Regions from separate parts of the Pseudomonas sp. TE24901 genome, predicted to be linked through region 3. Evidence: predicted binding sites of a transcription regulator. Region 3 holds the regulator's gene; each other region holds the start of a gene.
The links. The regulator FliA, encoded in region 3, starts transcription of late flagellar genes. The targets are predictions, from matches to a motif close to CTAAAGTTTNNNNNNNNNNNGCCGNTAA.
Positions count from the first base shown of each region.

Region 1 (3,960 bases), on a different contig from region 3:
TTCAATCGTCACCCTCACATCAGGAGATACCCAATGAGCGTACTCGTCGGCAAACAAGCCCCGGATTTCGACGTACCTGCCGTCCTCGGCAATGGCGAAATCGTAGACAGCTTCAAACTGTCTGAAGCCATCAAAGGCAAATACGGCCTGGTGTTCTTCTACCCACTGGACTTCACTTTCGTCTGCCCTTCGGAGCTGATCGCTCTGGACCACCGCATGGACGATTTCAAGGCGCGCAACGTTGAAGTGGTCGCTGTTTCCATCGACTCCCATTTCACCCACAACGCCTGGCGCAACACTGCCATCAACGATGGCGGCATCGGCAAAGTCAAATACACCATGGCTGCCGACATGAAGCACGACATCGCCAAGGCCTACGACGTTGAATCCGAAGGCGGCGTGGCGTTCCGTGGCGCATTCCTGATCGACGACAAAGGCGTGGTTCGCTCCCAGATCATCAACGACCTGCCACTGGGCCGTAACATGGAAGAGCTGATCCGTCTGGTTGACGCCCTGCAATTCCACGAAGAGCACGGTGAAGTCTGCCCAGCCAACTGGAAAAAAGGCGACAAAGGCATGAACGCTTCGCCAGAAGGCGTTGCGGCTTACCTGACCGAGAACGCTGGCAAGCTGTAAGCCACGTTAACGGTACAAAAAAACCGGCCTGAGAAGGCCGGTTTTTTTATGCGCGGGAAACGATTTCAATCGTTGAAATCTTCCCAACCGCCCATGTCTTTCCAGCGGTTGACGATGCCGCAGAACAGCTCCGCCGTCTTCTCGGTGTCGTAGCGAGCAGAGTGGGCCTCACGCCCGTCAAAGTCGATACCGGCTGCCTGGCAGGCTTTTGCCAACACAGTCTGGCCATACGCCAGGCCGGCGAGGGTGGCCGTGTCAAAGCTGGAGAAGGGGTGGAACGGGTTGCGCTTCATGTCCAACCGCGCCACGGCGGCGTTCAGGAAGCCCAGGTCGAAGCTGCTGTTGTGACCCACCAGGATCGCGCGTTTGCAGCCATTGGCCTTCAACGCCTTGCGCACGCCACGGAAGATGTCGGTCAGCGCCGCTTCTTCGCTCACGGCCATGCGCAGTGGGTGATCGAGCTTGATCCCGGTGAACTCCAAGGCGGCGGCCTCGATATTCGCACCTTCGAACGGCTCGACGCGGAAGAAGTGGGTATGTTCCGGGAACACAAAGCCCTGTTCGTCCATGCCGATGGTGGTCGCAGCGATTTCCAGCAGGGCGTCAGTTGCGCTGTTGAAACCACCGGTCTCTACGTCGATGACAACCGGCAGATAGCCGCGAAACCGCTCGGCCATCGGGTGGCGCGAACCGCCACCACTGTGCTCGTGTTCGTCGTCGTAATGATCTTCACTCACTTGCTTTCCTCCAGCAGGCGCCAGCGCAGTGTTTCACCGGCGCGCAGCGGGATGACAGTCAGCTCGCCAAACGGCAGGCTGGCAGGGGCGGTCCAGTCTTCACGAACCAGGGTGATGCGGTCGGTGTTCGCCGGCAGGCCGTAGAAACGCGGGCCGTTGAGGCTGGCAAACCCTTCGAGTTTGTCCAGCGCATTACGTTGTTCGAATGCTTCGGCGTACAGCTCGATGGCCGCAAACGCCGTGTAGCAACCGGCACAACCGCACGCGGCCTCCTTGGCGTGCTGGGCGTGGGGCGCCGAGTCGGTGCCGAGGAAGAACTTCGGATTGCCGCTGGTCGCGGCATCCAGCAGCGCCACCTGATGGGTGTTGCGCTTGAGAATCGGCAGGCAATAGAAGTGCGGCCGAATCCCGCCCACCAGCATGTGGTTGCGGTTATAGAGCAGGTGATGTGCGGTGATGGTTGCGCCAACGTTGGCCGAAGCCTCGTTGACGAACTGCACGGCATCGGCCGTGGTGATGTGCTCAAACACCACCTTCAGGGTCGGGAACAGCTCGACCACACGGCGCATGTGCTCATCGATGAAGATCTTTTCACGATCGAACACGTCGACGTCGCCACGGGTGACTTCACCGTGGATCAACAGCGGCATGCCCACTTCGGCCATGGCCTCGATCGCCGGCAGGATCTTGTCGATACTGGTTACGCCGGAGTCGGAGTTGGTGGTCGCGCCTGCCGGGTACAGCTTGGCGGCATGCACGAAACCACTGGCCTTGGCTTCACGAATCTCTTCGGGCTGGGTGCGGTCGGTGAGGTAGAGCACCATCAACGGTTCGAAGCGGCTGCCGGCCGGTCGTGCAGCGAGGATACGCTGGCGATAGGCATCGGCTTGCTCGGCGTTACGCACCGGAGGTACCAGGTTAGGCATGATGATGGCGCGGCCAAACGTGCGCGCTACATCGGCCACGGTGTGGGGTAACGCAGCACCATCGCGAAGATGAATATGCCAGTCGTCGGGACGCAGCAGGGTCAGGCGGTCGGACATTGGGGATTCCAGGCGGGTCAATCTGGTGGGAATGCTACCGGAAAAGACTCTATCAGGCACTCGCTATCAAGTTTTGCGGGATGCATCCGATAGCCTTTTGTATGCCTTATCGATGTATGACGCTTTGAAGTGTTGTAGAAACCAGTGGAGCCTCCCGTGCGCCAGCATTATCTAGCCCTGCTCAGTGTGTTCGCCAGCCTGCCTGCGATGGCCCTCACGTTCCAGACACGTCTGGAGAACATTGAGTGGAAGGTGGAAGGCGACCAGTTCGAGTGCCGCCTGACCCAGCCGATCACGGATTTCGGTTCGGGTGAGTTCGTGCGCCGGGCCGGCGAGCAGGCGACGTTTCGTCTGAAAGCCTATAACGGCTCGCTGGGGGCTGGCTCGGCCACGCTGTTGGCCGCTGCTGCACCGTGGCAACCAGGGCGCGGTGATATTAACCTTGGCGCCGTACGCGCGGGCAGTGGCGATGTGCTGTTCAACAGCTCCCAGGCCCAGGCCGGGCGATTGTTCACCGGCTTGCTTGAAGGTCGCAGCCCCACCGTTCGGCATTACGGACGAGAAGGGGGCTATTCTGAAATTCGTCTGTTACCGGTGAAATTCAGCAAGGCCTACAACGACTACCAGTTGTGCACCACCAAGCTGTTGCCGATGAATTATGACCAGGTCAAGCAGACCGAAGTCGGGTTCCCCGGGGGAGGCATCGAGCTGGATGCGGCCGCCAAGAAGAAACTGGATGTGATACTCGCGTTCATGAAAGCCGACCCCACGGTCAACCATGTTGAGTTGAATGGTCATTCGGACAACAGCGGCAATCGACTGACCAACCGCGACGTTTCGCGCCGTCGCGGGCTGGCGGTGATGGACTATCTAAAGGCCAACGGCATCCAGGAATCGCAGATCACCCTGCGCTTTCATGGCGAAAGCTACCCGTTGGCACCGAACACCAACGCGGCAAACCGGGCCCGCAATCGCCGCGTCAACATTCAGCTTGAGCGCGTGGCAGCCCCCGAGAAACCGGCGCCCACGGCCACCGGCCCGAGCAACCCGGCGCACACGTCGTAAGGTGCGACCATCGGTCGCCCGCTCGACATAATCTGTCGCTTTATCTTCATTTGCTGTCGCGCCTCTGTAAATCCACGGTTTTGGTCGGTAGAATCGACGCCTTTCCGTACAACCCCGTGGAGTGATGGCATGGCCGACGTAAACAAGGTCGTTCTCGCGTATTCCGGCGGCCTGGACACTTCGGTGATCCTCAAGTGGCTGCAGGATACTTATAACTGTGAAGTGGTGACCTTCACCGCTGACCTGGGTCAGGGCGAAGAGGTCGAACCTGCACGTGCCAAGGCGCAAGCCATGGGCGTGAAAGAGATCTACATTGACGACCTGCGCGAAGAGTTCGTCCGCGATTTCGTTTTCCCGATGTTTCGCGCCAACACCGTCTACGAAGGCGAGTACCTGCTGGGTACTTCCATCGCACGTCCGCTGATCGCCAAGCGCCTGATCGAAATCGCCAACGAAACCGGCGCCGACGCCATTTCCCA
Region 1 is NZ_JBSSAF010000015.1:65,048-69,007, reverse strand. It holds gene ACVWVP_RS25640 (peroxiredoxin) at 34-636, shown strand; gene rnt (ribonuclease T) at 702-1,373, opposite strand; gene pyrC (dihydroorotase) at 1,370-2,416, opposite strand; gene ACVWVP_RS25625 (flagellar protein MotY) at 2,573-3,481, shown strand; gene ACVWVP_RS25620 (argininosuccinate synthase) at 3,611-3,960, shown strand, end outside.
Region 1: a site for FliA is predicted at 2,482-2,509, ahead of ACVWVP_RS25625 (flagellar protein MotY). Genes of this name have one in related genera too.

Region 2 (3,960 bases), on a different contig from region 3:
ACCTCTCTCAAAGAAGCAAGCGCTCACACCTCCCTCACTTCCCATTTGGAAGCAAAAGCCGTCTTCAATATCTGCCTTTACCGTTGCGCGAATGCTTTAGCCGCTTGAGCAGTACCTTTCAAACATGGGCTCGGCCATAGATATCCTCAAACCGAACGATATCGTCTTCTCCCAAATAATCGCCGCTCTGCACCTCAATCAATACCAAGTCGATGACACCTGGATTTTCCAAACGATGAGTGTTGCCTGCGGGAATAAAGGTCGACTCGTTGGTATTCAGTAAAAACTCACGATCATTATTAACAACGCGTGCCGTACCACTGACCACGATCCAGTGTTCACTGCGGTGATGGTGCATCTGTAACGACAACGAGGCCCTGGGTTTAACCACTATGCGCTTGATCTTGAAACGCAAGTCTTCTTCCAGCGTTGTATAGGTTCCCCATGGACGGCGAACTGTCATATGGTCCAAGTGAGCACGGTGTCCACTCTTCTTGAGTTGGGCCGTGATGACCTTGATGTCTTGAGCGTGGTCTTTGTGAGCGACCAGAAAGGCGTCAGGTGTGTCGACAATGATCAGGTCTTCAACCCCCACCAATGCGGCCAACCGACGTTGAACGCGCACATAATTGTTGCGGGACGCATGCAGCACGGCGTCTCCCTCTATACGATTACCGTGCTCATCGGCTGGGGACAGTTCGCTCATGGCTATCCATGAACCGATGTCACTCCAACCAATATCACAGGGCACCATAGCCACTTTGTTGGAGCGCTCCATCAACGCGAAGTCGATCGAGATATCCGGGACTTTGGCGAAGCTATTGGGCTCCAGGTGCAAGCAACGATGGCTCTCACCTTGCATCTCTCCTGACGCAACAAGACAGCGATCCACAGCACTCGCCACCTCTGGCGCCCACAGCGTCATTTCTTCAATCAATGTGCCAGCACGAAAACAGAACATGCCGGAGTTCCAGAAGTACTGGCCTGAAGCCAAATATCCTTCGGCAACCTCGATACTTGGTTTTTCTACAAAACGTTTTACTTCGAAGCCTGCGCCCAAGGGTTTATCGCCGTCTTTCTGAATATAGCCATAGCCGGTTTCCGGATACTCAGGGCGTACACCGAACGTCACCAGCCAGCCATTTTTTGCTAATTCTGAGGCCGCCGATACCGCGCTGGAAAACTCCACTTGCTTCTCAATAAGGTGATCAGCAGGAAGTATCAAAATGATGGCATCCGCCCCATGTACACGTTCGACCTCTTTAGCTGCCATAAAAACCGCAGCGGCGGTATTACGCCCGAAAGGCTCAAGTACAAAGCTCGTATTCGTAAACTGCGGTGCTTGCGCAGCGTATTCATCTAATGTCTTGAAATAGAGATCACGGTTGGTAATCGTCAAAACTTCATTGACCGTCTCTAAAGCCAAGGCGCGGCTGTAGGTCTTACGTATCAGGTTGCCTCCGTCCGGCAACTCGATAAATGGTTTGGGATGTGCTGAACGTGAAACAGGCCAAAGCCGGCTGCCGGAGCCACCGCAGATAATGACCGGAACAAGTGTCACATTCGTCTCCTTTTTACACATTTTCACATTATCTCGATCGAAGTCTCACCCACAGGACATCGCACATTCGAAATGCGAACTAACGTGGAATCTTTATGCCATCATGCGAACTAGCGTAGAGTCTTTATGCCATCATGCGAATCAATATTCTAAGATGCTATTTCAGGGAATTACATATTATTGCGAAACATTAGCGCTGATATCTTTTAGCACAATGTCAGGGTATGTCTAGAAAAATACAAACATCCCTCACCCCGCAAAAGCATTCTTCTTCGTCGAAAAATCTAAACTTCTCACGAAACATGTCGATTTCTCGCATGAACTCCACGACCAATTTTCGGAATAGTCCTACAATCCATTTACTTAGAGCGCACACCACAGGAATATGCTGTCGTATTTACGAAGCATTGCCATGACGCAATTCACTGCTGGAAAATTTTCTCAACAATTGCTCGCGCCTGCCGATACCCCCTGAAAGCCTTGTGGATTGAACAATCATGCGTAATAACCAACCCGTTACCCAGCGCGAACGTACCTTCCCCGCTCAGCAACGGTTGATCTCCACCACAGATGCCAAGGGTGTCATCACTTACTGCAACGACGCGTTTGTCGAGATCAGTGGGTTCACCCGCGACGAGCTGATTCGTGCCCCGCACAATCTGGTGCGTCACCCGGACGTTCCGCCGGCGGTGTTCGCGCACATGTGGTCGACGCTCAAACAAGGCTTGCCATGGATGGGCATTGTCAAGAATCGCTGCAAGAGCGGTGATCACTATTGGGTTAACGCCTATGTGACCCCCGTTTTCGACGGTAACCAGGTGATCGGCTACGAATCGGTGCGCATCAAGCCCACCGCCGAGCAGATCCGCCGGGCCGAAGCGCTCTACCAACGCATCAACCAGGGCAAGTCTGCCGTTCCCCAGCGGGACAAGTGGCTGCCGGTGCTGCAGGACTGGCTGCCATTTATCCTGGTCAGCCAGTTGAGCTTCATGATCGGCGCGTCGCTGAACTCCCATTGGGGCTTTGCCCTGGCGGCAGGTTTGTCGGTGCCGTTGGGCCTGCTGGGCCTGAGCTGGCAGCAGCGCGGCCTCAAGCGCTTGTTGCGCCTGGCCGAGCAGACCACCTCCGACCCGTTGATCGCGCAGATGTACACCGACAGCCGTGGCGCACAAGCGCGCCTGGAGATGTCGATCCTCAGCCAGGAGGCACGCCTGAAGACGTGTCTCACACGCTTGCAGGACACGGCTGAGCACCTGAACGATCAAGCCGCACAGTCCAACACCCTCGCGCACAACAGCTCCAGTGGCCTGGAACGCCAGCGCGTCGAGACCGAACAGGTGGCCACCGCCGTCAACCAGATGGCCGCGACCACCCAGGAAGTCGCCAGCCACGTGCAGCGCACAGCCGACGCAACCCAGGAGGCCAACCGCCTGACCGGCCGTGGTCGCGATATCGCCGGGGAAACACGCGAGGCGATACAGCGCCTGTCCGTTGCAGTGGGTGAGACCGGCGTGACCGTCACCCAACTGGCCAAGGACAGTGATGAGATCGGCGGTGTGGTCGATGTGATCAAAGGCATTGCCGACCAGACCAACCTGCTGGCCCTGAACGCGGCCATTGAAGCGGCACGCGCCGGTGAGATGGGCCGAGGCTTTGCGGTGGTAGCGGACGAAGTGCGCCAACTGGCGCAACGCACCGCCGAATCCACCGGACAGATCCACGCGTTGATCGCCAAGCTTCAGCAGACCGCCGCCGCTGCCGTGCAAACCATGGACGCCGGGCATCGCCAGGCCGAAGAAGGTGTGGCACGGGTGACGGAAGCGGATCAGGCGTTGGTGGGCATCAGTGAAGCAGTAGCGCATATCACCGACATGACCACCCAGATCGCAGCAGCGACCGAAGAGCAAAGCTCGGTGGCCGAAGAGATCAGCCGCAACATCAGCACCATTGCGTTGCTGGCGGATCAGACGTCGGAGCAGGCGCTGAACTCGGCGCAGTTGAGTGAAGAGCTGACCCATACCGCCAATACCCAGTATTCGCTGGTAGAGCGTTTCAACCGGTAAACCACCGTGGCGAGGGAGCTTGCTCCCGCTGGGCTGCGCAGCGGCCCCAAAATCTTGGGAGCGCTTCGCACTCCAGCGGGAGCAAGCTCCCTCGCCACAGGTTTTACTCAGTGCTCATAAGAAACCCAGCCACTTTCACCGCCGCAGCCTCCAGATGCTGCTCATGACTGAACCCCGACGCCTTCAACGGCTTCAAGTCATGATCGCCCGCCACCAGCCACATCACTTCGATGCTCGGCGACAGCGCATACCCTTCCACCGCCGCCCGATCCCCCAACGCATCCCGCTCGCCCTGCACAATCAAGGTCGGCGTCTTCAACCCCTCCAGATGCTCGA
Region 2 is NZ_JBSSAF010000007.1:132,194-136,153, forward strand. It holds gene ACVWVP_RS15815 (mannose-1-phosphate guanylyltransferase/mannose-6-phosphate isomerase) at 119-1,561, opposite strand; gene ACVWVP_RS15820 (methyl-accepting chemotaxis protein) at 2,059-3,624, shown strand; gene ACVWVP_RS15825 (alpha/beta family hydrolase) at 3,728-3,960, opposite strand, start outside.
Region 2: a site for FliA is predicted at 2,002-2,029, ahead of ACVWVP_RS15820 (methyl-accepting chemotaxis protein). Genes of this name have one in related genera too.

Region 3 (3,960 bases):
GGCCGATATGTTCGCTGACCTTTACCACAACCCGGCAAAACGGGTCGGTTGAGGGCAGCATGAACACCGTGAAATGTATCTACATCGATGGTCTGCAAGCGATTCACGCGGCCAAGCCATGTAGCCTGCGTCTAAGCAAGACAAGGTAAAGAAATAAAATGGGCAGCATGCATCCCGTACAGGTGATCGCGGTGACCGGCGGCAAAGGTGGCGTCGGGAAAACTAACGTGTCAGTGAATTTGTCCCTGGCCCTGGCAGAGCTTGGCCGTCGCGTCATGCTGCTGGATGCTGACCTGGGGTTGGCGAACGTCGACGTTCTGCTGGGGCTGACACCCAAACACACCCTCGCCGATGTGATCGAAGGCCGTTGTGAGCTGCGCGATGTGCTGCTCCAGGGCCCCGGTGGCATTCGGATCGTGCCGGCCGCCTCGGGCACCCAGAGCATGGTGCACCTGAGCCCGGCGCAGCATGCCGGCCTGATCCAGGCCTTCAGCGATATCGGCGACAACCTCGACGTGCTGGTGATCGACACCGCCGCCGGGATCGGCGAGTCCGTGGTCAGCTTCGTGCGCGCAGCGCAAGAAGTGCTGCTGGTGGTCTGCGACGAACCCACCTCGATCACCGACGCCTACGCCCTGATCAAACTGCTTAACCGTGACTACGGCATGAACCGCTTCCGCGTGCTGGCCAACATGGCCCAAAGCCCGCAGGAAGGGCGAAACCTGTTCGCCAAGTTGACCAAGGTCACGGATCGCTTCCTCGATGTCGCCTTACAATACGTCGGCGCAGTTCCTTATGACGAGTGTGTGCGCAAGGCCGTGCAAAAGCAGCGTGCGGTCTATGAAGCGTTCCCTCGTTCGAAGTGCGCACTGGCGTTCAAGGCCATTGCCCAGAAGGTCGATACCTGGCCGTTGCCCGCCAACCCACGGGGGCATCTGGAGTTTTTCGTCGAGCGATTGGTGCATCAGACGAGCGCAGGACCCGTGCTATGACAGCGACTGGCTACAACGCGTACAAGAAGTCTGCCCGTGACAGCCAGGGCGAGTTGATCGAGCGCTACGCGCCGTTGGTCAAGCGTATCGCCTATCACCTGCTGGCACGCCTGCCGGCCAGCGTCCAGGTCGAAGACCTGATCCAGGCCGGCATGATCGGCCTGCTCGAAGTGTCGACCAAATACGACGCGAGCAAGGGTGCAAGTTTCGAGACGTATGCGGGTATCCGTATTCGTGGCGCAATGCTCGATGAAGTGCGCAAAGGCGATTGGGCACCGCGTTCGGTGCACCGCAATACGCGCATGGTCAGTGATGCAATTCGCGCAATTGAAGCAAAAACCGGTCGTGACGCTAAAGATCATGAAGTTGCGGCCGAACTCCAATTGAGTCTCGATGATTACTACGGGATTTTGAACGATACCTTGGGCAGCCGCCTGTTCAGTTTCGACGACCTGTTGCAGGACGGCGAACACGAAGGGCTGCACGAGGACGGCGCGAGTGCACATCTGGAGCCGTCGCGTGACCTGGAAGATGAACGCTTCCAGGGTGCGTTGGCGGACGCGATCGCCAATTTGCCGGAGCGTGAGCGACTGGTGTTGGCGCTGTACTACGACGAAGAGCTGAACCTCAAGGAAATCGGTGAGGTCCTGGGGGTCAGCGAATCGCGTGTCAGCCAGCTGCACAGCCAGTGCGCAGCCCGCTTGCGGGGGCGGTTGGGAGAGTGGCGCGCGCGCTGACAGGCAGTGTGGGGACACTGCAGACGCTACCGTGAAAGCCATCGCTTTCGCGGGTTCGTACCGTGGTGCCCTGGGCAGTCCTTTTTGTGTAACGCCTGTTGATTGAAATGGCGCGTCCAGGTGCTGGGCGCGTTTAAGACTGCTTGGAGGTCGAATTGGACAAGAACATGAAAATCCTCATCGTTGATGACTTCTCAACGATGCGGCGGATCATAAAAAACCTGTTGCGTGACCTTGGGTTCACAAACACGGTCGAGGCGGATGACGGCATTACAGCGATTCCGATCCTCAACAGCGGGAGCATCGACTTTCTGGTAACCGACTGGAACATGCCGGGCATGACCGGTATCGATTTGCTGCGCCACGTGCGTGCTGATGAAAAACTGCGCAGCCTGCCTGTGCTGATGGTGACCGCCGAAGCCAAGCGTGAGCAGATCATCGAAGCCGCCCAAGCCGGGGTAAACGGTTACGTGGTCAAGCCATTCACTGCGCTGGCCTTGAAAGAGAAGATCGAGAAAATCTTCGAACGCATCGGTCATTGATGCTGCCACGGGGGAGCTATGGAGCATAAAGAAACGTCACAGGGAGACTTCGAGTCGACCCTGAAAAAGCATGCTCACCAGTTGGTCGACAGCCTTGAAAAAGGCCAGTTCGGCGACGCGGTGCAGTTAATCCATGAGCTCAACCAGACCCGTGACCGCGGCCTGTACCAGGAAGTGGGCAAGCTCACGCGCGAGCTGCACAGTGCGATCGTCAATTTCCAGATTGACCCGCACATGCCCCAGGCCGAAGAGATTTCGCAAATCACCGATGCCACCGAACGCCTGTCCTACGTGGTCAGGCTGACCGAGGCGGCGGCCAACCGCACCATGGACCTGGTGGAGAACGCCACGCCCCTGGTCAATGGCATGGCCAATGAAGCCCAGGCCCTCAGCGTTGACTGGGGCCGCTTCATGCGTCGGGAAGTGGGCGCGGAAGAGTTTCGTGAATTGGCGCGTCGGGTCGACGGCTTTCTGTCGCGCAGCGAGCAGGAAAACCGCACGGTTTCCAGCAACCTCAACGACATTCTGCTGGCCCAGGATTACCAGGACCTCACCGGCCAGGTGATCAAGCGTGTGACCCAATTGGTCACCGAAGTGGAAAGCAACTTGCTCAAATTGGTGCTTATGGCAGGCCAGGTTGACCGCTTTGCCGGTATCGAACATGACCGCGCAGCGATCCTCTCGGAAAAAGATCCACAAAAACATCTCGCCAAGGGTGAAGGTCCGCAGATTCATGCCGATAAACGTGAAGACGTTGTATCGGGTCAAGATGATGTTGATGACCTGTTATCCAGTTTAGGCTTCTAAGGAGCACCCACATGAGCTTCGGCGCCGATGAAGAAATCCTTCAGGATTTCCTTGTAGAGGCCGGCGAAATTTTAGAGCAGTTGTCCGAGCAACTGGTCGAGCTGGAAAGCCGACCGGATGATGCGAACCTGCTCAATGCAATTTTTCGCGGTTTTCACACTGTAAAAGGGGGCGCCGGCTTCCTCCAGCTCCATGAGCTGGTGGAGTGCTGCCACATCGCCGAGAACGTGTTCGACATCCTGCGCAAGGGTGAGCGTCACGTTGACTCGGAATTGATGGACGTGATTCTCGAAGCACTGGATGCGGTCAACGGCATGTTCAGCGAAGTGCGCGACCGTGCACCGATCACTGCCGCCACCCCGGAACTGCTGGCCGCCCTGGCGCGCCTGGCAGAGCCTGCCGACACCTCGGCCGCACCCGTTGCGGCTGCGGCGCCCGAGCCTGTGGTGGAAGCCGAGCCGGATGTGACGGACAGCGAGTTCGAACAACTGCTCAACTCCCTCAGTGCCGTCAAGGCCGAGGCTGAGGCCCCGGCTGCTCCGGCGGCTGAAGTCGCGGCACCGACCAGCGAAGACATCACCGACGCCGAGTTCGAGTCACTGCTCGACCAGTTGCACGGCAAAGGCCAGTTCGCCGCCGACGCCGTGGCGCCTGCCGCCGCGCCTGAAGCGCCGGCTGCGTCAGCCAACACCGACATTACCGACGACGAATTCGAAGCGTTGCTCGACCAACTGCACGGCAAGGGCACCTTTGTGGCCGACGCCTTGCCGGAAGTCGCCGCAACCGCCGCCGCGCCGGCCGCCAGTGCCGCGCCGGCCGACGACGGGCTGATTTCCGATCACGAATTCGAATCCCTGCTCGACGAGTTGCACGGCAAAGGCA
Region 3 is NZ_JBSSAF010000006.1:11,006-14,965, forward strand. It holds gene flhF (flagellar biosynthesis protein FlhF) at 1-52, shown strand, start outside; gene fleN (flagellar synthesis regulator FleN) at 159-992, shown strand; gene fliA (RNA polymerase sigma factor FliA) at 989-1,729, shown strand; gene ACVWVP_RS13170 (chemotaxis response regulator CheY) at 1,897-2,271, shown strand; gene ACVWVP_RS13175 (protein phosphatase CheZ) at 2,290-3,078, shown strand; gene ACVWVP_RS13180 (chemotaxis protein CheA) at 3,090-3,960, shown strand, end outside.